Regions from separate parts of the Neobacillus terrisolis genome, predicted to be linked through region 2. Evidence: riboswitches for the same ligand, from Rfam matches in the RefSeq annotation. Region 2 holds a riboswitch; each other region holds the start of a gene.
The links. A riboswitch is a leader RNA that binds a small molecule or an ion and turns the genes downstream of it on or off. The one in region 2 is predicted to bind thiamine pyrophosphate.
Positions count from the first base shown of each region.

Region 1: linked by a shared signal. The riboswitch ahead of ACI48O_RS04615 (ABC transporter substrate-binding protein) and the one ahead of thiM (hydroxyethylthiazole kinase) in region 2 are both predicted to bind thiamine pyrophosphate.
Region 3: linked by a shared signal. The riboswitch ahead of thiW (energy coupling factor transporter S component ThiW) and the one ahead of thiM (hydroxyethylthiazole kinase) in region 2 are both predicted to bind thiamine pyrophosphate.

Region 1 is NZ_JBKFGH010000006.1:131,652-142,609, reverse strand. It holds gene ACI48O_RS04650 (formate/nitrite transporter family protein) at 127-912, shown strand; gene ACI48O_RS04645 (NADPH:quinone oxidoreductase family protein) at 1,054-2,049, shown strand; gene desB (Delta(10) desaturase DesB) at 2,421-3,512, shown strand; gene ACI48O_RS04635 (TatD family hydrolase) at 3,574-4,359, opposite strand; gene ACI48O_RS04630 (ABC transporter ATP-binding protein) at 4,364-5,095, opposite strand; gene ACI48O_RS04625 (ABC transporter permease) at 5,097-5,858, opposite strand; gene ACI48O_RS04620 (thiamine-binding protein) at 5,855-6,145, opposite strand; gene ACI48O_RS04615 (ABC transporter substrate-binding protein) at 6,158-7,153, opposite strand; TPP riboswitch at 7,278-7,387, opposite strand; gene ACI48O_RS04610 (diguanylate cyclase domain-containing protein) at 7,593-9,056, shown strand; gene ACI48O_RS04605 (hypothetical protein) at 9,129-9,362, opposite strand; gene ACI48O_RS04600 (MFS transporter) at 9,456-10,703, opposite strand.
Region 2 is NZ_JBKFGH010000008.1:36,921-47,878, reverse strand. It holds gene ACI48O_RS05845 (PTS sugar transporter subunit IIB) at 1-230, shown strand, start outside; gene ACI48O_RS05840 (PTS sugar transporter subunit IIB) at 376-657, shown strand; gene ACI48O_RS05835 (PTS galactitol transporter subunit IIC) at 722-1,993, shown strand; gene ACI48O_RS05830 (galactitol-1-phosphate 5-dehydrogenase) at 2,130-3,176, shown strand; gene ACI48O_RS05825 (zinc-binding dehydrogenase) at 3,183-4,214, shown strand; gene rpiB (ribose 5-phosphate isomerase B) at 4,410-4,868, shown strand; gene ACI48O_RS05815 (ribulose-phosphate 3-epimerase) at 4,912-5,607, shown strand; gene ACI48O_RS05810 (6-phosphofructokinase) at 5,642-6,514, shown strand; gene tkt (transketolase) at 6,551-8,572, shown strand; gene ACI48O_RS05800 (phosphocarrier protein HPr) at 8,597-8,869, shown strand; TPP riboswitch at 8,965-9,072, shown strand; gene thiM (hydroxyethylthiazole kinase) at 9,342-10,151, shown strand; gene thiD (bifunctional hydroxymethylpyrimidine kinase/phosphomethylpyrimidine kinase) at 10,167-10,958, shown strand, end outside.
Region 3 is NZ_JBKFGH010000006.1:175,877-186,834, forward strand. It holds gene ACI48O_RS04815 (GerAB/ArcD/ProY family transporter) at 1-633, opposite strand, end outside; gene ACI48O_RS04820 (GerAB/ArcD/ProY family transporter) at 652-1,773, opposite strand; gene ACI48O_RS04825 (hypothetical protein) at 1,786-2,022, opposite strand; gene ACI48O_RS04830 (Ger(x)C family spore germination protein) at 2,026-3,222, opposite strand; gene ACI48O_RS04835 (spore germination protein) at 3,250-4,842, opposite strand; TPP riboswitch at 5,031-5,141, shown strand; gene thiW (energy coupling factor transporter S component ThiW) at 5,245-5,763, shown strand; gene ACI48O_RS04845 (acetylornithine deacetylase) at 5,813-7,120, shown strand; gene tenA (thiaminase II) at 7,110-7,784, shown strand; gene ACI48O_RS04855 (ABC transporter ATP-binding protein) at 7,777-8,553, shown strand; gene ACI48O_RS04860 (ABC transporter permease) at 8,550-9,296, shown strand; gene ACI48O_RS04865 (ABC transporter substrate-binding protein) at 9,299-10,306, shown strand; gene ACI48O_RS04870 (flavin reductase family protein) at 10,463-10,915, shown strand.

The DNA of each region.
Region 1 (10,958 bases), on a different contig from region 2:
ATGGCTAAGTCCTTTTTCTTTTTACCACCTACTTACCTTCGTCGCCAAAGGATGAATACCAACCCACCAGATAGTAAACATTAGAATGCAAGGAATAGAAAAATAATCATGATAGGTGGAAGCTAAATGGAAGTCGAAACACTCCTGGAAATTGAGAAGCTGGCGCTCAAAAAACAAAAAATTTATCGTCAAAGCAAGCTTCGCTTTATATCAAGATCTATGCTTGCCAGTATGTTTATTGGTTTTGGTGTTATCGTTGCATTCAAAACAGGAAATTATTTTTACCTTGAACATTCTCCCCTCACCTACCCAATGGCTGCATTAACATTCGGTGCCGCCATCATTTTAATTTCTTATGGAGGCGGTGATTTGTTTACGGGAAACACCTTCTACTTTACTTTCGCTGCGCTTCGTAAAAAAATAAACTGGATTGAGGTCATAAAAATTTGGGTTTCCAGCTATATCGGAAATATCCTAGGCGCCGTCCTGTTTGCGATCGCCATCTATACAACAGGGCTGTTCAATGATGCAAATGTAAATGGTTTTCTTCTTAGTGTGGTAGAGAAAAAAATGCACGCTCCAGGTGTGCAACTATTCTTTCGAGCAATCCTATGTAATTGGCTCGTTTGTCTGGCCTTCTTCATTCCGATGACCCTCAAAGGGGATGGCGCCAAAATGTTTGCAATGGTCCTGTTTGTATTTTGCTTTTTTATCTCAGGCTATGAACATAGTATCGCTAACATGTGCACCTTTGCGATTGCATTAGTGTTGAACCATCCCGGAACGATTTCGATGTATGGAACTATTCATAATCTTATCCCTGTAACGATTGGGAACTTAATCGGGGGAGCCATTTTTATGGGATGGATGTACCATTACGTGAATAAACCCTTTTTTGATGAGAATAGCTAAACAAAAAGAGATAATTTTTTCTGTTTTGTACTCCTTAGTATAAGTTTTATCCTTTTATATTCTGTTCCGTTTTTGCTATGATTTACCTTAGGGTTGAGAATTTCCCGTCGTAAGCTACACTAGGAGAGGAGAATTTATACTATGGAGAAATTGTTCAAAGCTTTCGTAGTAGACAAGATAAATGATCATTTTTCAGCTGAAACAAGAACGATTTCAATGGATGACCTTCCTGATGGAGATGTCATAGTTAAAGTTCATTATTCAAGCGTTAACTATAAGGATGGGTTAGCAAGTATTCCAAACGGAAAAATCGTCCGATCATATCCCTTTGTTCCCGGAATTGATTTAGCTGGAATCGTCGTAAGTTCAACGGATCCCCGTTTTACTGAGGGAGATGAGATCATAGCCACCAGCTATGAAATTGGCGTTTCCCATTATGGCGGTTTTAGTGAATATGCGCAAATCCCAGCTGATTGGATTGTCCCTTTACCTAAAGGACTTTCACTAAAAGAAGCAATGGTATATGGTACTGCGGGCTTTACAGCTGCACTCTCTGTTGACCGCTTAGAAAATAGTGGATTAACTCCCGATAAAGGTAAAGTTCTCGTTACAGGTGCCACTGGAGGAGTTGGGAGCATCGCCGCCGCCATCCTTGCTAAAAGAGGCTACCATGTTGTAGCGAGTACAGGAAAACAATCGGAGCACGATTTTTTAAAGAAGCTAGGTGTTAAGGAAATTCTTTCAAGAGAAGAACTAATAGGCGAGAAAATAAAGCCGCTTGATCAACAATTATGGGCCGGAGCTGTCGATCCCGTTGGAGGAAAATCGTTAGCCTCCATTCTAAGTAAAGTCCAATACGGTGGCTCTGTAGCGGTTAGTGGCCTGACAGGAGGAGCTGATCTTCCAACAACGGTTTTCCCATTCATCCTTCGTGGAGTCAATCTATTAGGAATTGACTCAGTCAATTGTCCAATGGAAACTAGATTGAAGGTTTGGAATCGTATGGCAACCGACATGAAACCAGATGGCTTACTGGAAACAATCAAAAAAGAAGTTACTTTGTCCGATTTGCCTGAAACGTTATCCTCAATTCTTAAAGGTGAAGCACGCGGACGAACGGTTGTTGTTCTACCATAACTATTAACAATAAGGCTGACTCCGAATGGATTTTTCCATTTTGAGTCAGCCTTTTTGTGTGCATAAAATGAATTGAGTTATGGAAAATTATCTTATATTAACACTACAAACTTCCCTTTTTTAGTCAAAAATGAAATTGTAGGAATGCACGGAATTGGGAAAGATAAAAGAGAACGTACATAGGTTTTTACAACTAACTATTAGGAGCTTTTATTAGTATCTGGTAATAAAAGTGTTTGATGTTGGAATCAGATATGGTACTATTAAATAGTTGTTTCAACATTACGTTATAAACACAGTAAATATAATAGAAACCATTTTTAACCAGATCTAACTATTAAAATTTTTTTCTTTATCGAAAGGGGTAACACATGAAAGAGTTCCAAACATTTGGATGGTATGCCGCAAAGATTTCTCCTCATCTTCCAGAAAAGGCCTTTAAACCTGCTCCAGCAAGGCTGCTTGGCGGACTAGCTTATTTACTCATTATTATTAGTAGCATTGTCTCGATAAGTTTATTTGAGCTAAATATATGGATCAATTTTCTTCTTTCCGTTGTCATTGGGTTAAGTTTTGCTGGTAATGGGTTTTTAGGACATGAAGTACTCCATGGGACCGTTGTTAAAAATCCTAAACTTCGCAATATTGTAGGGGCGATCTGCTTTTGGCCATTTACAACAGGGCCTTTATTATGGCGGAAATGGCATAATAGCACCCACCATGTTCACACACAGCATACTGAAAAAGATCCTGATACATGGGCAACGGCTGAAGAAATATTAAAAAACCCCATTTTAAGAGCGTTATTTCGAATTCCAAAAGTATTTCGGTCATTAGGATATGTATTGTTTTTGTTTATAAATTTCAATACGCATTCAACAAGAATGTTTATTCGATTTATAAAAGAATTTAACCCTTCAAAACAACCCTCTGTTTGGATGCAATTTTTGTTTCCATGGTTGTCTTGGATTTTGTTACTTGTGTTAATTGGTCCAGCTAAATGGAGCTTTGCCTTTTTGCTCCCAGCGTTATTGGCTAATTTTATTGTTAGCAGCTATATTGCTACCAATCATAACTTAAATCCACAAACCGATACGAACGATCCTTTAGCTAATAGTTTAACTGTGACTGTTCCGAAATGGGTCGATGTGCTTCATTATAATTTTTCGTACCACACGGAACATCATATGTTCCCAAGTATGAATCCAAAATATTACCCTTTAGTAAAAGAACAAATTAAAAGAATGTGGCCGGAGCGTTATCATGAAATGCCCTACACTAAAGCGATGCTGACCTTGATCAAGACACCTCGAATTTATCTTGAAGAAAAGAATTTAATTGATCTGCAAAGAGGGCAAGTTTTCGGTTCATTAGGAAATGGGTTAAACCCTAATGAAATTGAATATCGTAAAATTGATACTAATGAAGCGAGCTCTGAAAAAGTTTTTCCAAAACAAACATAAGAAACTGAAAACACCCTAGGAAATGGTTCCTGGGGTGTTTTATTTCTTTTCGATCCTATAACTAAATGTTATAAAATATTTTCGCATTTTGGAGAGTCTGTTGGACTATCTCATGAAAATTCATTCGTTTTAAATCAGCAATTTTTCTTAGGGATTCTTTTATCATTTTCGGATTTGTCCTTTGCCCTGTGAAAGGTCCTTCAAATGGCCATGGCCCATCCGTTTCTAGCAAAAGCTGGTTAAGCGGAAAAGTCTGAACCAAATTTACACTCTCCTCCTCATCATACACCACTTCAGGTGTTACAGAAGCAAAATACCCATTTTCTATCATTCTTTCAGTAGTCTTTTGATCACCTTTATACCAGTGAAAATGGGCTTTAGAAAAAGAATGTTTCTCTAGCAAATCACATACAACAGGCGCATCGGAATAAACCGCATGAAGAGCGATTGGCTTGTCCAATTTTTTTGCAAATTTAATAAATATCTCTAATAATTCAATATAACGGTCATACTCACTTGGAGTAACCTTTTTCTCGGCCCTCAAAAAAAAGGGCAAGCCTACCTCTCCAATCGCTGCCACCTTATCTTTATGTACTTCCATCCAATCTAATAATTCACAAAGTTCGGTTTCAGATGGGAGAAGCTGTTCAGGGTGATAGCCAAAGGCTGGCTTTACACATGCATATTTTTCAGCTAATGAAAGATTCCTTTGACAGGATTGTAAATTCATAGAAACTGTTATTAGAGCCTCGATCGACGACTCTTTATCAAGAATAGCTTTAATCTCAACATCTTCATATTGATCTAAATGAATATGTGAATCTATAATCTTTATCAACCTGCTCACTTCCCTATTTTTTAAGTGAAAAATAGATGGACCGCTTCCATTTTAAGAACTCTTCTTCAAGGAACAAACTTTCATTACGCGGTCGTTTAAATGGTACTGTAAATTCAGCCGTAACATGTGCCGGTTTTGGCGATAACACGATAATGCGATCTGATAAAAACAACGCTTCCTCGATGGAATGAGTAACAAAAAGCACTGTCCTGCGATATTCCCCTAAAATGGAAAGGAGCCATTTTTGCATTTCTAATCTTGTCAATTCATCTAACGCTGAAAATGGTTCATCAAGGCAAATGAGCGATTGTGGACTTAATAAAGCACGAATAAACGCCACTCTCTGCTTCATCCCTCCAGAAAGTTCATCAGGTCTAGCTTGTATATAATCCCCTAATCCCGCTTTCTTAAGCATTTCCACCGCTTTATCACGGTCCTTTTCCCCCTGCAGCTCTCCGCCTAACAGTACATTTTGCAAAACAGTTCGCCACGGGAGAAGAGCAGGCGTTTGCGGCATAAAACCAATCGAGCCCCGTTTTCCAATTATTGTTTCCCCATCGAGCAAAATTTCTCCTGTTTCAGGAGTCAAAATACCACCGATCAGATTAAAAATAGTACTCTTTCCACTACCTGATGGACCAAGAATAGAAACAAACTCTTCTTTTTCAACCGAAAAGTTAAGGTCTGATAGCACTTTGTTTTGCCCAAAACCTTTTGTGAGATGACGGACTGTTAAATGACTCACTTTATGCTCCTCCCTTCCCTTTCCAGCGAATAAAATATTTCTCTAAACCTATTATGATCCCGAAGAAAAAGAGACTCAACAGCATGATCGCTAAAATCGCCACAAAAACCTTGTCTGTCCTAAAAGAAGAAGAGGCCAACGTCATATAAACTCCGATCCCTTTTTCAGCACCAAGCCATTCTGAGATAACAGCCCCCATTACACTATAGGTTGCAGAGATTTTTAACCCAGAAAAAATGGACGGGAGTGCATACGGACATTCAAGCTTCCAAAACAGTTGTGTCTTTGACGCCCCAGCCATTAGCATATAATGTTTCTGCGCAATCGGAACCTGTTTAAAACCATCGAGTGCAGCAACGGTAATCGGAAAAAAGCATACTAGTGTAATAACAATAAGCTTTGGCAGTAATCCAAATCCAAACCAAATGACAAGCAAAGGAGCGAGAACAATAATCGGGACATTTTGCGATAAGATAAGCAGAGGATACACCGAGTCGCGAAGTGCTGGCATTAAGTGAAGCAAAACAGCCACCACTAAGCCGACACCCACTCCGACAAGAAACCCTTCCGTTGCAATCCCTGTAGTCGATACTAAATCCGGATAAAAATTCGTCCAGCCCGATACAGCTTCCTTCAAAATCTTAGATGGTGTCGGGAGCAGCCATTCAGGCATTTCCGCTTGTTTTACAATGATTTCCCATAAAACGAATAAAAGAAGGAGAACCGAAACCGGCCTCCATCCTTTCCTTTGAAGATATTTCATCGATATTTCTCCGTAAGAGTGTCCATTGTAATTCCATCCGGCTGATAAAGTACTTTTATTTGTGAGATTACATTCTTACATCCGATTTCGATCATCCGCTCATTCATTTTCTCGATGATCAAAAATAGTTGAGACAACTCGCCTTCCATAGTCGTCTCTAATGGATGAACCTCATATTTGACCCCCGATTCGTCAATCACACGAATCGCCTCATCAACCAACGGAATCACGTCCCCTCCATCGGTTGGTTTCGGTAAAATTTGTATACTTACGAGTGAATTGGCCATGATAACCCCTCCCTATTCAGGTAAAAACTCATTTGTAAATGCCTTTTTCGCATCTAGCTCTTTCTCTAATAAGCCGTTTTCTAACATCCAGGATGCATAGTTTTCCCAAACCTCAAGCTTCTGTTCTCCCCAACGGTCGGCATCATCCTTATATTTAGACGCTAACCACGCTTGGCTTTTCTTCACCAGTTCTGCATCTAAATCTGGGGCTGCTTTAATAAGTATGTCTGCAGCATCCTCCGGATTTTCAATCGCAAACTCATATCCTTTTGAAGCAGCTTGAACAAATGCTTTAACCGTATCTGGATTTTCAGAAATCATCTTTTCATTCGTTGTCAGTACTGGTGTATAGTAATCTAGTTTCTCTGAGTAATCCGTTAAGTAGATCATATTGATCTTCTCACCGCGAAGCTCTGCTTCTACACCTGTCCAGCCATAATAAATCCAAGCAAAATCAATATCTTTCTTTACTGCCGTAAAGAAATCAGCGTCACCAATGTTAACAATTTTCACCTTTTCCACATCGGCATTTTGTGTTTTCATTAATGAATTGATCACAGACTTTTCAACTGGAGAACCCCAGCCTCCATAAGACTTGCCTTCAAAATCCTTCGGAGTAACGATATTTTTAGCTGCTGGAGACGCAAATCCAGACGTATTATGCTGAATGACTGCAGCGATTGAGACTAGGGGTACGCCTTGAATTCGAGCTTGTGTTACCCCTTCTTGATAACCCACACCAAATTCTGATTTCCCAGAGGCGACAAGCTGATCCGCTCCAGCTTCCCCAGGCATGATGATGTCCACATCCAAGCCTGCATCTTTGAAATAACCGTTTTCCTTTGCCACATATAAACCAGTATGATTCGTATTTGGTGTCCAATCGAGTACAACCGATACCTTTTTAAGTGTTTTTTTTGTATCCTTTTGCTTCGATTTTGAATCATCCTGATTTCCACAACCGGTAATAAATAATGCAAAAACAACTAACAAAAGCCACTTCTTCATGTTTACTCCTCCAATAAAATTACAAGTATGTAACGACATAGACCGGTAACCATTATAAAAAAAGAACTATTTTCAAAACAAAAAACGCCCTAGTATAAAACCTGGGCGCATACTAACAAACATTGTTTTGTTAAAATATGTTCCCTCCGCTGGTGTTAACCAGTTCAGGTTCTAAGGGTCATCATCTTAAGGATAATTTCTCAACTGGCAACACCAGTTCCCCTACATTCTGCCTACATCAATTCCAAATCATTCATATTATAGCAAAATAAAAAAAGCTTGTCACAATTTAAACTTCTATCTCTCCTCTTTTATTCACTTCTATCTTTCTAAATCAAATGTTCATACTTTATTCAAACAATTAAAAAATTAGCTCCATCTTTCAAAAAGATGATATTGTACACTGATTAATGAATACTTCATCGCGGAGGAAATTGGAATGACCCACAATGGATCAATTGATGGCAATCTCATTGTACATAAGAAGCCAGACTCCAAAGAAATTGATACAAAAATAGCTAATCAGACTTCAGATCAATGGGCCCATCTTCCAGAGTGTGACCCAGCCAAGATCTTAATTAATGAAAAGACAGTTTATGCGGTCGATCAATCAATGAACGTCGTTATTACCGACATTAAAGGTAATGTGCTTTATGGGAATCCAAATATTTTTGATTTAACCCTATACAGACCTGAAGACTTGATAGGAAAATCTACCAGAACATTTAACGCCAGCTTCCATTCAAAGGAATTTTTCCGTGATTTGTGGGATACGATCCTCTCCGGTAAAATTTGGCGTGGAGATATAAAAAACAAACGAAAAGACGGAAAGATTATTTGGGTCCGTTTGATCATTACTCCTCTATTAGACGATTCTGGTTCTCCCTATCAGTTTGTTGGCTTAAAAGAAGACATTACCGAAAAAAAAGAAATGGAATTTCATCTCGCACAAAAAGATAAACAGTTAAGCGCCTTAACGAATAACTCCTACGATATCATCGGAATCATGAATAAGTATGGCGAAATCAGTTATCTTAATCCTTCATTTGAACGAATTCTTGGTTTTTCAGCGCTTGAATCAATCGGTTCTAATTTAACTGAATTTATAGATGATAAGGTTCTAGCTTTTGAGAAAGGCATCCTTCATAGGATTATCGATCAACCTAGTGAACCTATTTTACAACAAATTAGGTTTACGCATAAGGACGGAACAATTCGCTGGTGTGATGCTGCTTTTACCAATTATTTAGCGGATGAACATATTCAAGGAATTGTTTTTAATCTTCGTGATTTTACGAAACAAAAAGAAGCAACGGATATTGTTCATCATCTTGCAAATTATGACTATTTGACCGGGCTGCCAAATCGAAGACATTTCGAAAATAAACTAAGGGAAGCCTTAAAAAATGCAAAATCAAATAAACACCGTGTGGCTCTATTATTCTTAGACCTCGACGGATTTAAAAATATTAATGATTCCCTTGGACATGAAATTGGCGATGGATTATTAAAAGAGGTTGCTGATCGGATTAACAGCGTGTTTCATGAAGGGGCCTTCATTGGACGAATTGGTGGTGATGAGTTTTCTATTATTATTCCTAATATGGTTGATAATGAATATCTCCATGCTCTTGCCGAATCACTTGTCCGGTCATTTAGCACCCCCTTCAACGTCGAAGATTACGAGTTAAACATATCGGCTAGTATCGGCATAAGTATTTATCCTATGGCGGGTAAAGACATGAAAACCCTTTTAAAAAATGCCGATGCTGCCATGTATCAAGTGAAACATGATGGGAAAAACCATTATCAGCTTTATGCACCTTCAATGGATCAAAAAAGATTTAATTCATTAATAATTAAAAACCCAATAACTAAAGCTCTTGATGAACAACAATATTAAGTACCAAAACCTTGGCGAATAATAGTAAAAAGGAATGCCCCCCCTTGCAAGTCGCTGGGGAACATTCCTTTTTTATAGGTTCTTTAATAGTAAGTTTAGCTGCTTATTTCTGTTTTCTCGTTCTTCAACTGATGATAAATCATATTTTTTTAAAAGATGGAACACTTCATTTAAAATTTCCTGCTTGTGTTCATTTTTAAAAAATTTTTCAAACAAATCTCTTATTTCTAATGGCAAAAACTCTATTTGTGACTCATACTTTTTGTAAACATCTTCTTGTGAATGATCTAAATTACATTGTCCCATTTTTTCTGCCTCCTATTTATGTATACCCTCATTATATCTTAAATACTGGCAAGAGCATTGCAATTAATCACATAATCGTATTCTTTTTGTTGTTTACGGGGTATGAATAGGTGTATAGGAACGAAGCCCGCTTTTTCTTAAATAGAGATAAAAAACAAAAAAGAACACACTGCTCATTAGTCTTAGAAATGTCGAGGTCATCATCGCAAAATTCATCGATATCTCCTCAAGTAACAGGACCCCGACCTGTGGTGCAATAAAACCTATAATAGCTAATAAAATATTATATTGAGATATGCAGTTATCACGGGTTTCCTTTGTTGTAGTTTCCAACAATAAATTAAACAACAGTAGGACCGTACCCGAAACAAATAACCCAGCTACTGCATTGATAATGGTCAAGTATACGAGGTTTGTGGACAAGATTGTTAGGACCGGTGCAAGTGCCATGCCGATTGAAACAGGAATCATCATCTTTGCATTTCCATGTCTGTCCGCCATTTTCCCCCACCATTGATAGCTAACAATTTGGCCAATTTGATTGGCAACCGTAATGACGCTGATCCAAAATCCAGTTGCGTAAGCATATTTAATTTGAAAAATGCTAAATAGTGACCAAGCCATTTGCCAGGTAAAATTGAAAAACAAGCCGCAAATTAAAAAATAAAGAAAAGGCTTATTTCCCTGAATCGACCAGGTGAATTTCCGTTTCTGATTTCTCGAACGAACGGTTCGACTTATTTCAGTATGTTTAAGTAAATAATAAACCTCGACTATGCCAAATATAAAAGTTAACAAAAATAAAAACTGATAGGGCACGGGGTTGCTTTTTGAAAAAAAGTTCAAACCTACTCCTATCAAAAATGTGATTATCATTCCTACAATGGTCATCCATTTATTACGTTTGCTAAAGAAACTGCTCCTTCTTGTTTCGGGAATCAAGTCTCCGATTAAAGACTGCCAGCTAAGATTAGCGAAGGAACCAGGTAAATTCATCATCCCTACAAGGAAAACAAAAATCCATCCAGCATATTCCTTCGGAAAGTATACAACTATAAACATCCCAAGAAGAAACAACCGGGTAACTAAAAAAGAGTATGCCGTGAATGCCTTTTTCTGCGGCAGCCTATTTAAGATGACTGAACCAATTAACATGGCGAACATTCCAATAAACTGCGGAAGCGAGTTGATCAGTCCAATTTGATAATTTGATGCGCCTAATACACTGATCGCAAATAAGGGAAAATAGCCTGCACTCCCATTCAAAACAATCGTTTGGGCAATTCCATTTCGAATACTGAAAGTCTCATTTTGCTCACTTAGCGTAAGGCCATTTTTCACAACGTCATCTTCTTTCCCAACAAATAAAAATTATTTAGAAATACTAAATAATAATACTCCTTTCCCCCTCTGTCTGCAATTATTTTTCTTACATCCGTATTTATGACAAAATACCATGGTTATTTCGGTTAGATTGCTACCAATAACCCTATCCCCAATGTATCATTTCAAAAAATAAAGGCTGTGTTAAATTAGTCTGTTGATTTCCGCTCCAGGTGCTCGCTTTCCGCGGGGGAGTCCGGGAGCCTCCTCTGC
Region 2 (10,958 bases):
TAGTTTGCGAACGCGTTGAGGAATTGTTAAAAGAGAATAACATCTATGCTGAAGTAGTACAGTGTAAAATCGCTGAAGTTGCTTCGCTTCAGGATCGTGCTGATTTGATTGTTTCAACCACCATTTTACCAACGACTTATAAAATTCCAGCAATTAGTGCGACAGCCTATATTAGTGGAATTGGGATGGAGAAATTAGACCAAAAAATTATCGAAGCACTAAAAGATTAAGAATCAGATTCTAAATAAAACTTAGTCTACAGCCATTATTATTTTATCTTTTTAGGAATTTTATGACGGTTCAAATGAATCAATAAGTTTGGGAATCTAGCAATAAATCATGCTATTAAATATAAATTTATTGGGGGAAAACAACATGAAAAAATATACCGTACTAGTCGCTTGTGGAGCAGGTATTGCAACTTCAACAGTAGTTTGTCAAAAGGTTGAAAATTTGATAAAAGACAACAATATTAATGCAGAGGTTATTCAATGTAAAATTGCCGAAGTTAAATCTAAGCAGGAAGGTGCAGATTTAATCGTTTCTACAACGATCCTTCCAACAACCTACGATATTCCGGCTATCATTGCTACTGCTTACATAACCGGAATTGGAATGAGTGCGTTAGACCAAAAGATTCTTGATCACTTAAAATAATCTGTTTTAACACATCTTTAACCCAAAACTATAGATAAAAAAACATTATATCGGGGGTTTAAAAATGGACAAGTTATTATCTGGCGTTCAGTATGTGTTAGGTCTTGGACCAACCGTCATTTTACCAATTGCCATTGTTCTATTAGGATTACTATTTAAAACCGGTTTTAAGAAAGCCTTTAAATCAGGGATTATCATTGGTATTGGCTTTGTAGGGATTAATCTTGTTATTGGTTTATTAGTAGATAACTTAGGACCAGCTGCACAAGCAATGGTTGAGCGTTTTGGATTAAATTTAACCGTTATTGATACGGGATGGCCATCTGCTGCTGCTCTTTCCTGGGCATCTCCGGTTGCTGCGATTCTGATTCCAATCTGTTTAGCTGTCAATATTTTATTGTTAATGATGAAATTTACAAAAACACTTGATATCGATATTTGGAACTATTGGCATTTCATTGCTGCAGGTGCGACTGGATATATCGTAACAGGCAGCTGGTGGTTTGCAATCCTATGTGCTGTTATCTATGAAATTGCTGTTTTATATGTTGCAGACAAAACGGCTCCAATGGTTTCAAAATTTTATGGCCTTGAGGGTATTTCACTACCAACAGGTTCAACAGCAGCGTTCGGACCAATTGGTATTTTAGTAGGTATGCTTGTCGAGAAGATTCCTGGAATTAAAAATTTACATGCGGATCCAGAACATATTCAAAAGCGCTTTGGCGTTTTCGGTGAACCAATGATGATGGGTCTAGTCCTCGGTCTAGTAATCGGTGCACTTGCTGGTTATGAAGTAGGAGAAGTTCTAAAAGTTGGTATTTCAATGGGTGCTGTTATGATGCTTTTACCGCGTATGGTAAAGATTCTAATGGAAGGCTTAATCCCAATTTCTGAAGCTGCACGTGAATTCTTGCATAAGCGTTATGGAGATCGCGAAATCTACATCGGTCTTGACGCGGCACTTGCTGTTGGGCATCCATCTGTAATGGCTACAGCATTATTATTAGTACCAGTTACATTATTCCTAGCAGTAGTTCTACCTGGAAATAAAGTATTACCTTTTGGTGACTTAGCTACGATTCCATTTTATATTGCATTCGTTGTAGGATCTAGAAAAGGAAATATCATCCACTCATTAATTGCTGGTGTCGTGATGGTTGCTTTGTCATTATACATGGCTACTGACTTTGCCGAAGTCCACACGCTGATGATGGAAGGCGCTAAATTTGATATGCCTGCAGGCGCAACGCAAATTTCCAGCTTAGACCTTGGCGGTAACTTATTTAACTGGGCAATCCTTAAGTTTGCACAACTTTGGGAATCCATTTTCTAATATGACAATCTAAGGTACTACCAACAGTGGGGATTAGAACTCCCCCACTGTTGGAAGTTTTATTTTTTCGAAAAATTAGAAAGAATATTCTGAATACAAATGGTGCTTAGCACCATATTCATAGGAGGTCCTTTAGGTGAAAGCCGCAGTCTTACATTCTGAAAATCATTTCGTTTATCAAGATATTGAAATAGGTACATGTCAAGATAATGAAGTGAAGATAAAAGTTATGGCAGCCGGTATTTGCGGTTCTGATACTCATAAGATGGTCAGCAAATGGAAGTACCCGCTCCCGGCCATCATGGGTCATGAGTTTTCCGGTTATATCGTTGAAAAAGGCAAAGATGTAACCAATGTGGAAATCGGTGATCGCGTTGTCGCGATTCCTTTTCACCCTTGTAAAAAATGCGAGTATTGTCTTCGCGGGGAGTATAACTTGTGTGAAGACCATGGGATGATTGGCAGTAAATCCTTTGGCGGGTTTGCAGAGTTTTGCAATATGCCGGCGGAGTATGTGATTCCGATTGGAGATATGGATTTTGAAGATGCAGCGATGATTGAGCCATTGGCTGTAGCTTTGCACGGAGTTTTAAACATCGGACCAAAAATTGGTGATGTGGTGGCTGTTTTTGGAGTTGGAACAATCGGAATTTTAGCTATTCAATGGTTGAAAATTGCCGGTGCAAAAGAAATCATAGCGATCGATATTTCTGAAGAAAAACTTGCAGATGCAGTTGCAATGGGCTGCGAGCGAACCATTAATCCCCTGCATGAAGATTTGGAAGAGAAAATTAAAGAGTACACAAATGGTTTAGGGGTGGATATTGCACTAGAGTGCGCTGGCTCCAAAATCACTCAAGAACAATGCTTACTAATTACCCGTAAAAAAGGAAAAGTTGGTTACTTAGGAATTGCTTATGCGGATGTCTTGCTTCGAGAAAAAGCATTTGAAAGCATTTTTAGAAAAGAATTGACATTAAAAGGTTTTTGGAATTCCTATTCAGCCCCGTTTCCTGGCGAAGAATGGAAAACAAGCATTGATTTTATAAATAAAGGAAAGATCCAACTGAAAGAATTAATTTCCCACCGATTCAAGTTGGAAGACACTCAAAAGGCTTTTAACGTCATGATCAATCGTGAGGAATCCTACAACAAGGTTTTGATTATTCCAAATGAGGTGTAAATAAAGATGAGAGCAGTAATGAAGCAAGAAATCGGATATGATAATATGTCGTTGGTAGATATCGCAGAACCTAGTGTCTACGATGATAAAGTAAAAATTAAAGTCGCTTATACTGGGATTTGTGGATCGGATATTCATACCTTTAAAGGTGATTACAGCAATCCGACTCTTCCTGTTGTGCTTGGTCACGAGTTTTCCGGTGAGGTTGTAGAGATTGGACCAAATGTTAAAAAGGTGAAAGTTGGCGATCGAGTGACAAGCCAAACGACTTTCACAACATGCGGAACTTGTGAGTATTGCTTAGAAGGTGACTACAATTTATGTGCGGATCGTAAAGGGCTTGGTACTCAGGTAAATGGCAGCTTCGCAGATTATGTTATTTCTCGTGAGGAAAGTGTACATGTCCTGCCTGAAGAGGTGAGCCTGCGTGCTGCTGCGTTCACAGAGCCTTTGGCTTGTTGTGTTCACGCTGCTTTAGAAAAAACAACTGTGACTGAAAACGATAAGGTGTTAATTTTTGGGCCTGGTCCAATCGGCCTGCTGCAGCTTCAGGTTGTGAAAGCACAGGGAGCTTTCGTTATTATGGCTGGGATTACGAAAGACCAAAAGCGATTAGAGTTAGCGAAAGAACTAGGTGCGGATGTCATTGTCGATACCATGCAGGAGGATTTGAAAGAAGTCGTTCTTTCCCATACAAATGGTTATGGAGTGGATCGAATTTTTGAATGTTCAGGTGCGGTTCCTGCAGTAAACTCTGGCTTACCGCTTATGAAGAAAAAAGGTACATTCGTACAGGTTGGTTTGTTCGGCCAAAAGATGAATTCTATTGATCAAGAATCAATCATCCAACGCGAAATTTCCTATGTTGGCACTCGTTCACAAAAACCTAGCTCTTGGGATATTGCTCTTGATCTACTGAAAAACAATAAAATTAATACTGAGAAAATGATTACTAAGGTTGTTCCTTTGGAAGAATGGCGTTCAGGTTTTGAAGCCGTTATGGCCGGGAATGAGATAAAGGTAATTGTAGAGTCATAAAACTATGATACCCACAAACTATTATGTTGAGTTTGTGGGTATTTTTTGTAGAACATTCTTAGTTAGAAAAACCGTGCCATCTCATCACTCCGAACTACAACAATCAATACATTAAATGGGATGAAACCGCATTCTTTGTGATGGCTATAGGTGGTAATATGAGGTCAGGTCTTACTTAGTAGAAAGGGTGATAGAATGAAGCTGGCCATCGGTTGTGACCATGGTGGATTTCAATTAAAGGAAGCAATCAAACAACACCTCGAAGCAAAGAACATAGAGGTTGAGGATTTTGGTACATATAGCAAAGATAGCGTGAATTTTCCAAGTTATGCTGTAAAGGTTGGTCAGGCAGTGGCATCCGGAAATAGTGACTTAGGTATTTTGTGTTGCGGAACCGGAATCGGCATGTCGATAGCCGCTAATAAAATAAATGGTGTCCGCGCTGCTGTAGTGAGCGATACATTCTCGGCTCAAGCGACGAGAGAACATAACAATAGCAACGTTCTTTGCTTGGGCGAACGAGTGATTGGTGAGGGACTGGCCCTACTTATTGTTGATACATGGTTAAATGCAAACTTTCAAGGAGGACGCCATCAGGAAAGAATTGATCAAGTGTCTGACCTTGAAATAAACGGTGCTAACACATTCTGCTAGGTGATTGAGTCCATGTATTTAGATTGTCAGGAGTGATCAGGATATGCATACAATCGCTGCATCGATTATGTGTGCCAATCAATTAAATCTTTCTTCTGAATTACAGGGGTTAGAAAAAGCGAAGGTTGAGCTACTTCATTGTGATGTAATGGATGGAGTTTTTGTCAATAACTTGGCAATGGGGCCATATGTTTTGGAGCAAATCAAGGCCGGTACATCCATCCCGCTTGATATTCATTTAGCGACTGAAACCCCTGCAAAATATATTGACATGTATGCTGGACTAGATCCGGAATACATCTCATTCCATGTTGAAGCAAGCGACAATATTGAAAGAGATATTTATACCATTCAAGAGAAGGGAATTAAACCGGCGTTGGCATTAAGCCCTGAGAGTCCAATCGAAATGATTATTCCTTTTCTTGAAAAAGTTCCGATGATCCTGATGATGACCGTAAATCCAGGGTTTGCTGGACAAAAATTTAACCAAAGAGTTTTAGACAAGCTAGATGCTTTAAATAAAGTAATGGCTACGCTCGAGAAAAAACCATTAATAGAAGTGGACGGGAATATAAATCAACATACGATACCTCCTTTAGTAGAGCGAGAGGCTAACATCTTTGTTTTAGGCACTTCAGCATTATTTAATTCCGAGCAAGGAACCTTTGCTGAAAAGGTGAACAATGTTAGGGAATTATTTAATCGCAACCATAAATCGCTTGGCCTGGTTGACCTCTAAATAAGGGGGAAATAAAAAAAGGGGTGAGGCAGCAATGAAAATTGGCCTTGTTATTTTCGGTATCTATCCTTCGGGTCTCAAACAACTAATTCATCATGTGGTGGCAAATCGTGCCATCCATCATCAATATATTGGAATTGAAATCGAACGCGAACATCAACAAGAGGTTCATTTTAAGAGTATTGAGTACGATGAAGTCAATGGTTCTCAGAAATTATTATTAAAAGCATCGTCAGTATCAAGTCATGCCAAATTGTTTGAAGCAATGACCGATTTAGATGCTCTAATCGTAATGGGAACAGCAAGCACGAAAGCATTTATTGAAGGCTTACAAAAAGATAGCGCAGTACCGAAGCTCTTGTTCGTTCCTATTTCGATTTTAAATGATATACCCGGCTCCGACTCAACATTAGGTTATGATACAGCATTGAATTCGATTGTTGAAGGGGCATTGAAGATTCAGGATACAATCGCTTCTGTGAAGTACGACAAACCAAGATTGTTTGGTGTACAAGTGCCTGGCAAGGCTCCGGACAGGATGCTTGAGGAATTGGCAGTAGCTGCGGAAGGGTACTATGTGTCTGTGAATTTTTCGGAGGATCGCCTGCAGCAGATTTGTGATGAGATCCAGTCTAACTTTTCTAATGATAAGACTTCAACTGTTTTATTTTACAATGAAGAATTTAGCCCTGAGGGGATGGACGAACAGGTTCTTGCGAAACTTAATGTAGATTGGAAGGCGATGAAGATGGATGAGGCACTTTGTATGGGGTCGCATCCAACGGCAAATGATCGAATTCTTGCCAGTAAGTTGGCCGAGCAAATCAACTTATGGTTGATAAATAATTTAGAGTCCGGGGAATTGATTGTTAGGAATACAGGAGTGGAATACCTCCAATATAACTAGTTTGACGAACAAAAATATTTTTAAGGAGTGTTTTTTGTGACAGCAGTTTCAACCAAAAAAAATGTAGAAGAATTATCCATTAGTACGATTCGAACTTTATCCATCGATGCAATTGAAAAATCGAATTCTGGACATCCGGGAATGCCGATGGGTGCCGCGCCGATGGCGTATACGTTATGGACGAAGTTCATGAAGCAAAATCCGAGCAATCCAAATTGGTTTAATCGTGACCGCTTTGTATTGTCTGCTGGTCATGGTTCAATGCTTTTATATAGTTTATTACATTTATCTGGCTATGCGGTATCAATGGACGATATTAAGTCGTTCCGTCAATGGGGCAGTAAAACGCCTGGTCACCCGGAATTTGGACATACTCCAGGTGTAGACGCCACGACAGGTCCGCTTGGGCAAGGAATTTCCACAGCAGTTGGTATGGCGATGGCGGAACGGCATTTAGCAGCAAAGTATAATCGTGATTCGTATCATGTGGTTGACCACTTTACGTTTGCTATTTGCGGTGATGGCGATTTAATGGAGGGTGTTTCTGCTGAGGCTTCCTCACTTGCAGGTCATTTAGGATTAGGTAGATTAGTTGTTTTATATGATTCAAATGATATTTCACTTGATGGAGATTTAAATCGTTCGTTTTCAGAGAGTGTAGAAGAACGCTATAAGGCGTACGGTTGGCAGGTGCTTCGCGTTGAGGATGGCAATAGTGTGGAAGAGATCGCTAAAGCAATTAAAGAAGCTAAAGCGGAACTAGCTCGGCCAACTTTAATTGAAATCAAAACGACGATCGGTTTTGGTTCCCCAAATAAAGGTGGTAAATCAGATTCGCATGGTGCACCGCTAGGGAAGGCAGAAGCTGCATTAGCCAAGGAAGCCTACGGCTGGGAATATGAAGAAAGCTTCTATGTTCCTCAAGATGTGTATGTTCATTTCGAGACAGCAGTTAAAGCGGCTGGAGAGAAAGTTGAGGCAGATTGGAACGTTTTATTCTCTCAATACAAGGAGACCTATCCTGAACTTGCGAATGAGCTTGAGTTAGCGATTGCCGGAAAGCTTCCGAGCAATTGGGAGACTTCATTACCAAAGTATGAGGTAGGAAAAAAGATTGCAACACGTTCTTCTTCAGGTGATGCCATTAATGCGATTGCTGATGTTGTTCCAGCGTTCTTTGGCGGATCTGCGGACCTTGCGGGCTCTAATAAAACGTATATGAAAAATAAACACGATTTTAGCCGTGCTGATTACAGTGGAAAGAACATTTGGTATGGTGTACGTGAATTTGCAATGGGAGCAGCAATGAACGGGATTGCTTTACACGGGGGGTTAAAAACCTTTGGTGGGACGTTCTTCGTCTTCTCTGATTACCTTCGCCCGGCAATTCGTTTGGCCGCATTAATGAAGCTTCCAGTAACCTATGTACTAACGCATGATAGTATTGCGGTAGGGGAGGATGGGCCAACGCATGAACCAATTGAACAGTTGGCGGCATTGCGTTCAATTCCAGGTCTTTCAGTGATACGCCCTGCAGATGGAAACGAATCATCGGCTGCATGGAAGTTAGCGCTCCAGTCAACCGATACACCAACTGCGCTTGTGTTATCAAGACAGGATTTGCCGATACTTGACGGTGCTGTAGAGGATACGTTCGAAAAGGTTTCGAAGGGTGCTTACGTGCTTTCAGAAGGTAAAAAGGCTGTCGCCGATGCAATTTTAATTGCAACAGGATCCGAAGTTGAATTGGCTGTTAAAGCACAAGCTGTCTTGGCGGAAAAAGGAATTTCTGTTTCTGTCGTTAGCATGCCGTCATGGGATCGATTTGAAGCGCAGTCCAAGGAGTACAAGGAATCCGTTTTACCAAGTGGAATTACAAAGCGCTTGGCGATAGAAATGGGAGCTTCTATTGGCTGGCACCGTTATGTTGGATTTGAGGGAAGAGTGTTAGGTATTGATAAATTTGGTGCATCTGCTCCTGGGAATGTTGTGATTGAGGAATTCGGTTTCACAGTCGAACAGGTTGTAGCAACGGTTGAGGATTTAGTAAACGAATAATATAAAAAGCTGGGGGAATAGATCATGTTAGAAAAAGTTTATAAGATTACAAGTTCTGCTGGAGTTCACGCACGCCCAGCAACAGTGCTGGTCAGTTCAGTAGCACCTTTCCAATCTGAGATTTCTCTTGAGTACAATAATAAAAAGGTAAACTTAAAGTCCATTATGGGTGTGATGTCACTTGGGATTCCTGAAGGGGCATCGATTAAAATTAGCGCTGAAGGCACTGATGCTGTAAATGCGATGGAAAAGATTGATGAGATTATTGCTGAGCATGAGCTTGGGGAATCAGCTTGAGTTCGAATGGTAGTTTAGCAGGTTGTCTGGTTTTCAGATAATTCTTTACAGAAATGATGAATAAAGCTATGATATTTACGTTAAGTAAATGAATAGGTTGCTACTAGGGGTGCCAATTTTGGCTGAGAGAATTCGAGCTTCGTTTTCAACCCTTTGGACCTGATCTGGATGATACCAGCGTGGGAAAGTAGTGGAAAAGCTTTACGTTATTTCTTTCACTCACGAAGTCAGGTCCGATTAGGATCTGGCTTTTTTATTTTTTAGGCTGTGTTAAAGCTCAGTGTTGATTTTTTCGCAATGTTGATTGGAGCGGAAGGCGCTTGACTCCTGCGGGAGCAGCGGGACAGGTGAGACCCCACAGGAGCTTTAGCTCCGAGGAGGCTCACCGCCCGCCCCGCGGAAAGCAAGCGCCTGGAGCGGAAATCAACTTTCAAGTTTAACACAGTCATTTTTTTAAAAGGAGAAATTCATAATGAATCATGAAAAGATCGCTAGTTTATTACAGCAAGTTCGTGAACAAAATCCGCTAATACATAATATTACCAACGTGGTTGTCACCAATTTTACCGCCAATGGGCTATTGGCGCTTGGAGCTTCGCCAGTTATGGCGGATAGCCGTAAAGAAGTAGCGGATATGGTGAAAATAGCAAAGGCACTTGTCATCAATATTGGGACTCTTAATGAAAATACGGTCGAGGCAATGCACATAGCAGGTAAAGCAGGTAATCAGCATAAGGTTCCGGTAATGCTTGATCCGGTTGGAGCAGGGGCGACACCATATCGAACTGAAACTGCTCGAAACTTAATTGAGTCCATTCAGTTCTCTGTAATTAGAGGAAATGCTGCTGAAATTGCCAATGTCGCTGGGAAACATTGGACAGTAAAAGGTGTGGATGGCGGAGATGCCCAGGGAGATGTAGTAGATTTAGTCCAAACAACCGCTGCAATATTAAACTCGACTATCGTTGCAACAGGAAAAGAGGATGTTGTTTCTGATGGGAAGTCGACCTACATAATTCGCAATGGTCATCCACTCCTTACAAAAGTAACCGGGACAGGCTGTTTGTTAACTTCCGTCATCGGTGCGTTCCATGCTGTTGAGTCAGATGCAGTTACAGCTTGTGCTGCAGCCCTTGCAGTCTATGGAATCGCTGCAGAGCTTGCAGCTAAGAAGGCTGCTGTAAATGGATCGGGCAGCTTTCAAATTGAATTATTAAATAGTTTATCTCAAATTTCCAAAGATGAAATCATCCAATACAGCAGAATTGAAAAAATCTCTTAAGGAAGGTGACTACAAATGGTAACAAATAAAGCATTAACGATTGCCGGTTCAGATAGCGGCGGGGGAGCAGGAATTCAGGCCGATCTCAAAACGTTTCAGGAATTAGCTGTATTTGGAATGTCTGCGCTCACTGCAGTTACAGCGCAAAATACACTTGGTGTTCATGGGGTCTACCCGTTAACATCAGAAGCTGTCATCAAGCAAATTCAAGCAATCGGGGATGATTTAGGGGTAGACGCACTAAAAACAGGGATGTTATTTAGTGCGGAGATTATTGAGGCTGTTTCTGCGCAAATCAAACATTATCAATGGAACAATGTTGTCGTTGACCCAGTGATGATTGCTAAAGGCGGGGCCTCTTTATTGCAGGATGAGGCGATAGCAGCATTGAAGGAGCATCTTCTTCCACTTGCAATGGTTGTTACACCAAATATTCCGGAAGCGGAAGTGATTACCGGAATGGTGATTAAAACTCTGGATGATAAACGTGAAGCGGCGAGGAAAATCGTGGATCTTGGAGCCAAGCATGTTGTTGTGAAAGGCGGACATGATGAGGAACAAGAAGAAGCGATGGATGTTTTGTTTGATGGTCAGGAATTTAGTTATTTTAACAGTAAAAGAATTTTAACCAAAAATACCCATGGAACGGGATGTACTTTTTCAGCAGCGATTACAGCAGGATTAGCTAGTGGCCAAAACGCACATGAGGCAGTTGCACGCGCTAAAAAGTTTATTCAAGCGGCAATTGAAGACGACCTTAAGCTTGGACAGGGGCACGGCCCGACAAATCATTGGGCTTATAATCGC
Region 3 (10,958 bases), on a different contig from region 2:
TTGTGGTTTAGTCAAATAAGGAAGAATCATCGTAAAAACAATCATTTCACCAAATGGGAATGTATAGGTTTGTTTATAAACGGTTGAGATTACAGGTTTCCATCCGCTTTCTAAAAAGGGTGCTAAATTTTCAAGTTTGATAAGACCTGATGAAAAAAGAGAGGCAATTGCAAAAAAAATGAGTACCATCATGATAAAAAAAACAAATTCACCCGTTCTGCCAATCACCTCAAGGCCGCAAAGGATACCGTAGGTAATAATTACAATCATAAACCCATTTACAGCCAGTAATGGTGTTTCGTTTAAGGTGGAAGTAATCATTAACTCGCCAAAGTCACGTAATACCCGCGAAGCAATATAGAAAAAATAAAGGATATATACAAATGACAAGGGGATTCCAAGAAATTTGCCAAGAATTTTTTGGATGTAACTTGTTAGGGAGATATACTGATACTGCGTAAAGAGATAATAATAAATAAGGTACAATGGGATGCCATTTGCCATTCCTAACAAGATCGCCAACCACGCATCCTGTTTAGCTTGTAATCCAAGTCCTACGACAATCGAGCTCCCAAGCTCGAACATAAAAACTAAACAAAAAAATTGAAAAGGGCTTATTTTTACCTGGTTCATCCCAGTTTACCTACCTTTTTAATGATTCATTTGAATATTTTTATTTTTAGAGACCTTCGCTTTGACCATATCGACAAATAGTAAGAGAAGAGGATAGAATAGCCCGAAAATCAGCATGATCGGGGTCCAGGCTTTTGAAAGAAGGAAATGAAAATAAACAATATTTGGGTATAAGGCGATTGAAAGGACAACAATGATGATTCCTAACGGCAATGTTAATATTTTGTAATTTTTTAACTGTAAAGTTTGAGAAATGGATAATACAGTAGCGTAAAAGCAAATCGTAATTTTCATAAATAAAGAAATAAAAATCGTCGCACCGGATATAATCTCAATCCGTTCAATAAAATCGCCAATACTAATCTTCTGAGCTAGTACAAAGGTCGGGTAATAGAACCTGGAAGTTTCTTGGGCACTCAGAACCAAAATGGAGGTTGTTGTTATCACAAAAACGGCTATGCCCCCCGCTAAGGTAGATAATAGCATAGATTTTTTCACCTTTTTTTGTAAATTAACATAAGGGCTAATCATCAAGAAGATAACAATGTCCAAAAAAGGGACACCTAATGTTCGAATTGATCCACGGAGTACAGGGCTAAGACCATTTTCAAGAAATGGTTGCAAATTTTCAAATTTAAATTCAGGTAACAAAAAAAGAATTAGGAAAAATAAAAAAATTATAATATAAGGAAACAGCATTTCTGCAGTTTTACAGAATGTTTCGAGCCCTAGTCTGACCCCCATGATAACGACTAATAATAATAAAGTTTCAATTGCTTGAATGGGCGTTTCAGGTAAAACATGTGTCGTTAATAAATCTCCTGAAATTCTTAATAATCCGGATGTTAAGATGATTAAGTAAATAAAAAAGAAAAAAGCTACAAATTTTCCAAGCCATTTTCCCAATATTTTTTCGCTATACTGGGCGATCGTCATGTTAGGATATCGACCGGCTAATATACTGTATAACCAAACTAGGATTAATCCAAAACCAAGTCCCAGTAAGACCGAGAGCCAAGCATCCTGTTTCGCTTGAATGGCTGTTAATGGAGGAGTAATTAAGATAGATGTGCCAATCACAAACATGATAATTAATATTTGAAATTGGCTATTGGAGATTCTCCCATTTTCTTCTGCCATTAACCACACCTCCTAAAACGATAAAAGTAGATCGATCATGTTACCAATTGGTACAAAGATGATTAGTAGCCAATCCATCGGATTAGGGATTTTAATCCTTAAGGCTACTACAATCCAAAAAGCTGTTCCAAGGAAAAGAAACAAACTGAAGAAGAATATTTCTTTATAGGCTTTTTCTTTTTTTAGTTTAGGCACTTCAATTAGGGTGATGATCGAACAAACAATGAAAATTCCGAAGATCGCAATCATTCACTATTCTACCTTTACATTTTTAAGGAAGGATTGGTTTAAAACACCTGTTCGTCTGATTTTAAAATCAGATTGTATTGTTACTTCTGAATCAACGAAATGCTGATCCCAATCTTTCTTAAGAACCTTCCATTTTTGTGGATCTGCACGATGAATGACTTCTCCAAAACCATATATATCAGCGCGTAGTTTTTTTGCTTTTTTTACCGATTGGCTAAGAATGTGTTCATTCACTTTGTTAACAGACAACTCTAATTTCTTAATCGATTCCGGCTTAGTTAAATCAATATTACAAGCCACTTCTCCTACATTGGCTTCACCAGACATTTTGATATTTATGTGTACTTTTCCATTTACCACTTTTCCGGTTACTTCGGATTTTGCCCGGATAATTTCCAAAACTAGTTTATTACCATCGGGACAGGGAATTTTCCCAACTGTATTTTTTACATTGTCGGTAATATAGTTATAGCCCTTGCTTTCTTTTTCATTTAACCAGCCTATTAATTTGTCTCCATTAAATACGGCTACATTTTTATAATGAAGACGTGCAAAGGGGGTGATACGTTGAACGTTACCAGAAGTAAGCCCTTTACGCTTATTCCCTCTAATCGTGATACCAGTTAAAACAGGGTTCTTTCCCTCACTTGTAAGGTCTGTAATTAATTCATCCATTTGGATTGCAACCGTTGGCGCCCAGGATTTTTCAGAGCTTTCAAGTGATGAGCGCAATTTATTAGCAGGTATCGCTTCGAGAGGAGTAAGATTTTGAAGAATATCCTTACCACTCACATCCTTTGAAACGATAATATAAAAATCCTTACGGAACTCAGGATCCCTTGTAAGCAACTCTAACGCTTCACTAAAACCTTCCTTCGCTATTTCTTCGCCGAGAACGAGTATTTGTAAATGAGAAAAATAAAGCTTACGCGGGCTTATTGTCGTCATTCTTCGAACGGCCTCGAATAGATAAGCCCCTTCCTCAAAATAGGTTGTAACAGGGGTTCGGTTGCCTCCGCCTTTTTGCGATGCCACTTCACCAGGTTCAACCACTTGAGCCCCCAAAATATATTTGCCATCTTTTTTGTCGATAGACAATCCAACCACTAAAGCGAGCTCGTTTAACTCTCTCCGATTCCAGCACCCGGATAGTATCAACAGACATGAAATAAAAATCAACAATATGATTTTTTTTTTCATCCATTCTCATCCCTTTTCAAAAAGACTCTAATTTTTTTGGTGTTGCTTGGTTGCAATCGCATCAGTTTGACGTCTCATGTTCTTTTGATTGACTAGTCTTGGTCGTGAAAGCAATCGCCAGTGAGGCAATCTAAAGAGAGTATCTCGCTGATCCTCTAACACAAAGGGTGCAAAAGGAGCCATGTAGGGTATACCAAAAGACCTTAAACTATTTAAATGGAGTAAAAGCGCTAATAACCCTAAGGTAATTCCGTACAAACCAAATGAAGCAGCCAAAAACATCATTAGAAATCTCAGCATCCTAACGGAAATAGCCATATTATAAGCAGGAAAAACAAAATTGGAGATCGCTGTAATCGAGACAACAATAACCATTGATGCAGAAACAATTCCAGCTTCAACAGCTGCTTGTCCAAGTACTAATGCTCCAACAATTGATACGGCTTGACCTACTGCCCGAGGCATTCGAATACCTGCTTCTCGGAGAATCTCAAAGGTTACTTCCATAATAATAGCTTCTACAAACGCAGGAAAAGGAACACCTTCACGTTGTGCAGCTAAGCTAATTAATAAAGGTGTAGGCAGCATTTCTTGATGATAGGTGGTAACCGCCACGTAGAAGGAAGGTCCAACCAATGCAATCAAAAAACATATAATTCTTAGCATTCTTAGCAAAGTGGCGATATCGGCGCGTTGATAATAATCCTCTGAAACTTGAAAGTTTTGGATAAACAGTGCAGGTACGACTAAAACAAAGGGGGTACCATCAACAATAATCGCGACACGGCCTTCCAAAAGATTGCCAGCCACAACGTCTGGGCGTTCTGTATTATAGATGGTTGGAAACGGAGTGTAAGTCTCATCTTGAATTAATTCTTCGATGTATCCGCCTTCCAAAATACCATCAATATCAATCTGATCTAAACGCTGGTGAACTTCTTCGACCACTTTATCATTAACAATCCCCTTGATATACATAATCGCAACATTTGTTTTCGTAACTCGGCCAATCTTTTTTTCTTCACAGTGTAAATTGGAATCCTTAATTTTTCTGCGAATTAACGCAGTATTGGTCCGAATGTTTTCAGAAAATCCTTCCCTTGGGCCACGAACAACCGTCTGAGCCGATGGTTCAGTAACGCCACGATCCTCCCAACCAGCTGTTGAGGCCGAAATCGCCCCTGTAAAACCGTCAACTAAAATAATCGTATTCCCTGATAACACCATTGTATAAAGTTCATCATAATGGGTAATTTCAGAGATATTACCAACTGCTAATCGAACATTTTTCGCCCATTCTAATAAAGAAGGCTGGGAGAATAAATGAGTAGGTGGTACTACCTCATGGGTTTCGTTCATTAATGATTCCAGGATAAAATTATGAATGGTGGTTGCATCTGCTAGTCCATCTGCATAAATAACGGCTGCTTTAATCTTCTTGGCTTCACCAATTTTGAATTCCCTTAAGATGACATCTGAACTTTTTTCAAAGGCTTTTTTGATCATTTCAAGATCTTCATCATACTTACCCGTTAGGAGATCAGGAGAATGATCTGGTTGTGAAGATTCCGTTGCGCTTTTTAGTTTCTCAATTTTTCTATTCCTTCGAAATGTCCTCATCATCGAAAGTCCCTTCGCTAGAATCTTATTTATAGAATTTCCCCATAAATTACTATTTCATGCTAAATAATTGTTTGTTTTGAAAAGAATTCCAATACTTTTTTAAAACATTAAAGGATTTGATAAGAGAAAATCCTTGCAAGATCATTGAATTGTGTTATTGTAATAAATGATTAAATAATTAAATAATTCCACACTGGGGGTGCCGGGAAATGGCCGGCTGAGATAAAGATCCAAAGTCTTTGACCCTTAAACTTGATCTGGGTAATACCAGCGTAGGGAAGTGTATCCATTTTTGAATACATAAGTAGATTCCTATTGCTGGAGTCTGCTTTTTATTTTGACTCCAATAATAGGTATCATTTTCTGCCTCCCAGTGTGTAAACTTTGGGAGGTATTTTTATGCAGAAAACACAGAAATTGACATTGACAGCAATGTTCATTGCGATTGGGACTTTAACTAGCCATGCATTTTTTATTCCGATCGGAGTGACGAAAGTTTTTCCAATGCAGCATTTCATTAATGTTTTGTCAGGAGTATTATTAGGTCCTTATTATGCAGTGGCTCAAGCTTTTTGCGTTTCAATTTTAAGAAATATGATGGGAACAGGATCTGTCTTTGCTTTTCCAGGCAGTATATTTGGTGCCTTTTTGGCGGCGTTCTTGTTTAAAAAGACAAGAAAGTTGCTTATGGCTTACGTTGGGGAGGTCATCGGTACAGGAATCATCGGAGCGCTTGTTTCTTATCCAATTGCCACTCTATTTCTTGGGAAAGAGGCTACGCTATTTGGATTTATTCCAGCGTTTATCTTTAGTTCGTTTGCGGGGGCCACTATCGGTTATATCCTCTTAAAAGTATTTGTAAGAAACCCAGCCACGGCAAGAAAAATTAATGAATCTACTACCCATCCTAGAGTTTAAGGGCTAGGAAAATGTGGTGGGTCTTAAATGCAGATAAGAGGTGGAAAAAATGACGGATGTTCTTCAAAAAGTATTAAATCAAGTTGAGGAGCGACAAAAGGAACTGTTTACGCTTTTGGCGAAACTGATATCCTTTAAAACTCCCGCTCCTCCAGCAAGAAACACAAAAGAGGCGCAAGCTTTTGTTGCGGATTTCCTTACGAGATTAGGTTTTTCTATTGATATGTGGGATGTTTATCCGAACGATCCAAATGTAGTCGGGACACTTAAGGGGACGAGTCCCGACGAGTTTCACAGTCTTATTATCAATGGCCATATCGATGTCGCAGAGGTAAGTGAGGACGAACAATGGAAAGCGGATCCGTTCACGGCGGTAATAGATAAGGAGGTCATTATTGGCCGCGGTACAGCTGATATGAAAGGCGGTCTTGCCGGGGCTTTGTTTGCGATTCAATTATTACGTGAAGCAGGCGTTGAATTACCTGGGAATCTGCTTTTCCAATCGGTTATTGGTGAGGAAGTGGGTGAGGCAGGTACACTTCAATGCTGTAAGCGAGGCTATACCGCAGATTTTGCTGTAGTGGTCGATACAAGTGATTTACATATTCAAGGACAAGGCGGTGTCATTACAGGCTGGATCACCGTAAAAAGTAACCAAACCTATCACGATGCGACGAGAAAAGATATGATCCACGCCGGTGGCGGACTATTTGCTGCAAGTGCAATTGAGAAAATGATGAAAATCATCAGCGGACTTCAGGACTTGGAACGGCATTGGGCGATAACAAAAAGTTATCCCGGTTTTTCACCGGGAACGAATACGATTAATCCAGCCGTGATTGAGGGAGGACGGCATGCGGCATTTATTGCCGATGAGTGCCGTTTATGGATTACTGTGCATTACTATCCAAACGAAAATCACGAGCAGGTTGCAAAAGAAATTGAGGAGCATATTTTACAGGTTGCAAAGGGCGATCCGTGGTTAAGGGAAAATCCTCCACTTTTTGAATGGGGCGGAACCTCGATGATTGAAGATCGTGGGGAAATATTCCCCTCCCTGGAGGTCGACCCAGGTCATCCTGGAGTGAAACGGTTGGCACAATCTCATCAACGGATAACAAACAAACAGGCTGCAATCGATGTATCACCAACGGTTACCGATGGGGGCTGGTTTGGAGCAGTGGGTATCCCAGCTGCGATCTATGGACCCGGAGACTTACAAAATGCCCACTCGATAAATGAACAAGTATCGATCGCTCAGTTACTAGATTATACAAAGGTCATGGTTTCGTTTATTTATCAGTGGTGTCATACAAAATCAGCCAAGAATGAAGGAGTGACAGCAGGTGAAGTTTAGTAGCCGGTTATATGAAAAATTAGAGCCGATTTGGCGAAAAAACCATGCTCATCCATTTGTAAAAGGCATGGGAGATGGCACGCTAGAACCAAAGAAGTTTCGTTTTTATATGATTCAGGACTATTTATATTTAATTGATTATGCAAAATTATTTGCTTTAGGCGCAGTCAAAGCGACGGATGTTAGGGCGATGGGGAAATTTGCTAGATTATTAGAGTCAACATTAAATGAAGAAATGTCGCTTCATCGTCAGTATGCCGAAAAGTTCGAAATCAGTGAAGACGAACTTGAGCATGCAAAGCCTTCTCCGATTACATTGGCTTACACACATTATATGCTTCATATTGCCAATAACGGAACATTGGCAGAGCTTGTTTCGGCATTATTACCTTGCATGTGGAGTTATTGGGAAATCGGCAAAGAGCTAAGTGAGATACCTGGTGCATTAGAGCACGATTTATACGGTGAATGGATTGCCATGTACAGCTCAGAGGAGTTTGGGACACTTGCGACTTGGTGCATTGAATTAATGGATGAACTTACATTAGGAAAGCCGGAGGCAGAGTTAGCAAAGCTTGAGGAGGTTTTTCTTAATACAACCCGGTTTGAATACATGTTCTGGGACATGGCATTGAATGAAGAGATGTGGCCGACAGATGAGTAAACCGGTTGTTCAGTTTTCAAATGTAACGTTCTCCTATAAATCCGGAACAAAGTCAGCGGCTATACCGATCTTGGAAAACTTCAATTTTACCATTTTTGATAATGAATTTGTTAGTATTATTGGCCCGAGCGGTTGTGGGAAAAGTACGTTATTCAGGATTATAACAGGACTCGAACAGCCTGAAGCAGGGGAAGTTCTTATCAATGGTACCGTTCAACCATCCCGACTTGGTCAAGTTGGCTATATGCCGCAGCAGGACTTGCTTATGCCTTGGCGGACGATTATCGAGAATGCTTCCTTACCGCTTGAACTAAAAGGGATGAAATCTGAAGTGGCCCAAAAGAAGGTGCTGCCACTCCTTAATGAATTTGGTTTAGCGGGAGTCGGGCGTAAATACCCTTCGGATTTGTCAGGCGGTATGAAGCAAAGAGTGTCGTTTTTGCGGACGATTTTATCGGGTTCAAATGTCTTGCTATTGGACGAACCGTTTAGTGCACTGGATGCGATTACTCGGTTATCGATGCAGGAATGGCTGCTTGAGCAATGGGAGAAGCGGAAAAAGACGGTGATATTCATAACCCACGATGTCAATGAGGCTTTATTTTTATCGGATCGTATCTTTATTTTCACAGATACCCCTGTTGCAAAGCTGAAGGAAGTGGAAGTACCGTTAAAACGCCCTAGGTCAATCAGGGATATCAACGATTCAGATGTTATTACTCTCAAAGAATATTTAATCGATCAGCTTCGAATGAAGGTGAGTGTATGAGGGGCTGGAAGGACTATTTACCACCAATCCTGCTGGTTCTAATTTTATTATTCATTTGGGAAGTTGGAGCGCGCTTTGTCAGTATGCCTTTTATCCTTCCAGCGCCAACGGGGATTGCTTTGAGGCTTTGGGAGTTAAAAGGAAGTTTATTTCTTGAGCATCTTCCTGCTACAATGCTAATCGTCATCATTGGTTTAGCGATTTCGATTATTTTGGGTGTAGGCTTAGCTGTATGGATGCATTCAAGCAAGGGAATAGAGCGTGCTCTCTATCCGCTCATCATTGCATCGCAAACCATTCCCACCATCGCACTGGCCCCAATCTTTGTGCTCTGGTTTGGCTACTCGATATGGAGCAAAGTGGTTGTAACGATTCTGATCACTTTTTTCCCAATTGCCGTTAATACTTTTGATGGACTGCGGTCAAGCAGCAAAGAGTTAAGAGAATTAATGCTGACGATGGGGGCGAGGAAAAAGGATTTATTTTTAAAACTAGATGTTCCATCCGCATTGCCTTTCTTTTATTCGGGGTTGAAGGTAGCGTTTCCGCTAAGCGTAATCGGTGCAGCTATTGGTGAATGGCTTGGGGCACAGGCGGGCTTGGGATATTTTAGCAGAAGAATGATGACACAATTTGATGGAGCTGGTGTATTTGCACCGATTGTCATTTTGTCGCTACTCGGTATAGTTCTATTTTTACTGGTAGTAATGTTTGAAAAAAGATCATTTAAATGGAGGAAGTAATAATGAAAAAATGGATTGCAACTTGTGTGAGCTTATTCATGGTTTTGGTTTTAGCGGCTTGTGGAGGTACTGGAGAAAAAGCAAGCAATAATGAAGGAAAGAAATTAACCGACGTTAGTGTAATGTTAGATTGGTATCCGAATGCTGTTCATAGCTTTTTATATGTAGCACAGGAAAAAGGGTACTTCGAAGAGGAAGGCGTTAAGGTTAAAATCCAATACCCGGCAAATCCAACAGACCCTCTTAATCTAGCGGCTGCTGGGAAAATTACCGTTGGCTTTTATTATCAGCCAGATGTGATTATGGCTCGTGCAAACGAAAGTGTTCCGGTTAAATCGATTGGTGCGATTGTCCGTTCACCGTTAAATCATACTGTTTTCTTAGAAGAAAGCTCTATCGAATCACCAAAGGATTTAGAAGGGAAAACAGTGGGCTACCCAGGTATCCCTTTAAATGAAGCTATTCTTTCAACAATCGTCGAGCATGATGGCGGAAATCCGGATAAGGTCAAAATGGTTGATGTTGGCTTTGATTTAGTATCTTCTGTTGTTAGCAAGAAAACGGATGCTGTGATTGGCGCTTATGTAAACCATGAGGTACCAATCTTAGAATCTAAAGGAAACCCAGTTCGTTATTTTGATCCAACTGAGTACGGAGTTCCAAACTATTATGAATTAGTGGCGGTTACCGGTGATAAAACATGGGAAAAAGAACAGGAGTCTATTAAAGCGTTCTGGCGTGCAGCTTCAAAAGGGTATGAATTTATGAAGAAAAACCCGGATGAGGCATTGAAAATTTTATTAAAGAACCAGGATGAAGCAAACTATCCGCTCGATGCAAAGGTCGAGGCAGAGAGCATGAAAATTCTGTTGCCAAAAATGGACTCCGAAGCCTCTTTCGGCAGCCAAACGAAAGAATCATGGCAAGATACTGCCAGCTGGTTAAAAAAATCAGGCTTAATTAAACAAACGCCTTCAGTCGATGACATGTTTGTTAATTTAGGAGAATAATAGTATAGAAGGAAAAAGATAAGCTTGGCTGGTTAAAGCATTTAGCATTCAATTCATTATGGAGACAGTTTTAAGGAAGATCAGAACTTGCTTCAGCGACTAGCATGTTATCCCTCATTAGTCAGCTAAGAGTTCAAAATGTGGGGAGGCTTCAACATGGAAGATCGCCTATTCAGGAAAGCAATGGGGAAATTTGCGACTGGAGTAACCGTGATTACCACTGAAGTTGACGGGAATGTCCACGGGATGACGGCCAATGCCTTCATGTCGGTTTCCTTAAATCCAATGCTGGTTGTGGTTTCAATAGGTGAAAAAGCCCAAATGCTCGAAAAAATACGAAGCAGCAAAAAATACGCAGTGAATATCTTATCTTCAGACCAGCAGGAATTGTCGATGATTTTTGCCGGGCAAATAAAAGATAAACGGGATATGAGTTTTGAAAGGTTTGCGGGGCTACCCGTTATAGGTGGTTCGTTGGCACAAATTATTTGTGATGTGGTTAGTGAGCATGTGGAAGGGGACCATACTCTTTTTATTGGGAAAGTCTCGGATATTCATATTGAAAATGAGGGAGAACCGTTACTTTATTTTGATGGACGATATCGGTGAAGTGGGGTAAACAGGAGAAGGTGAGATGACTTCTCCTGTTTTT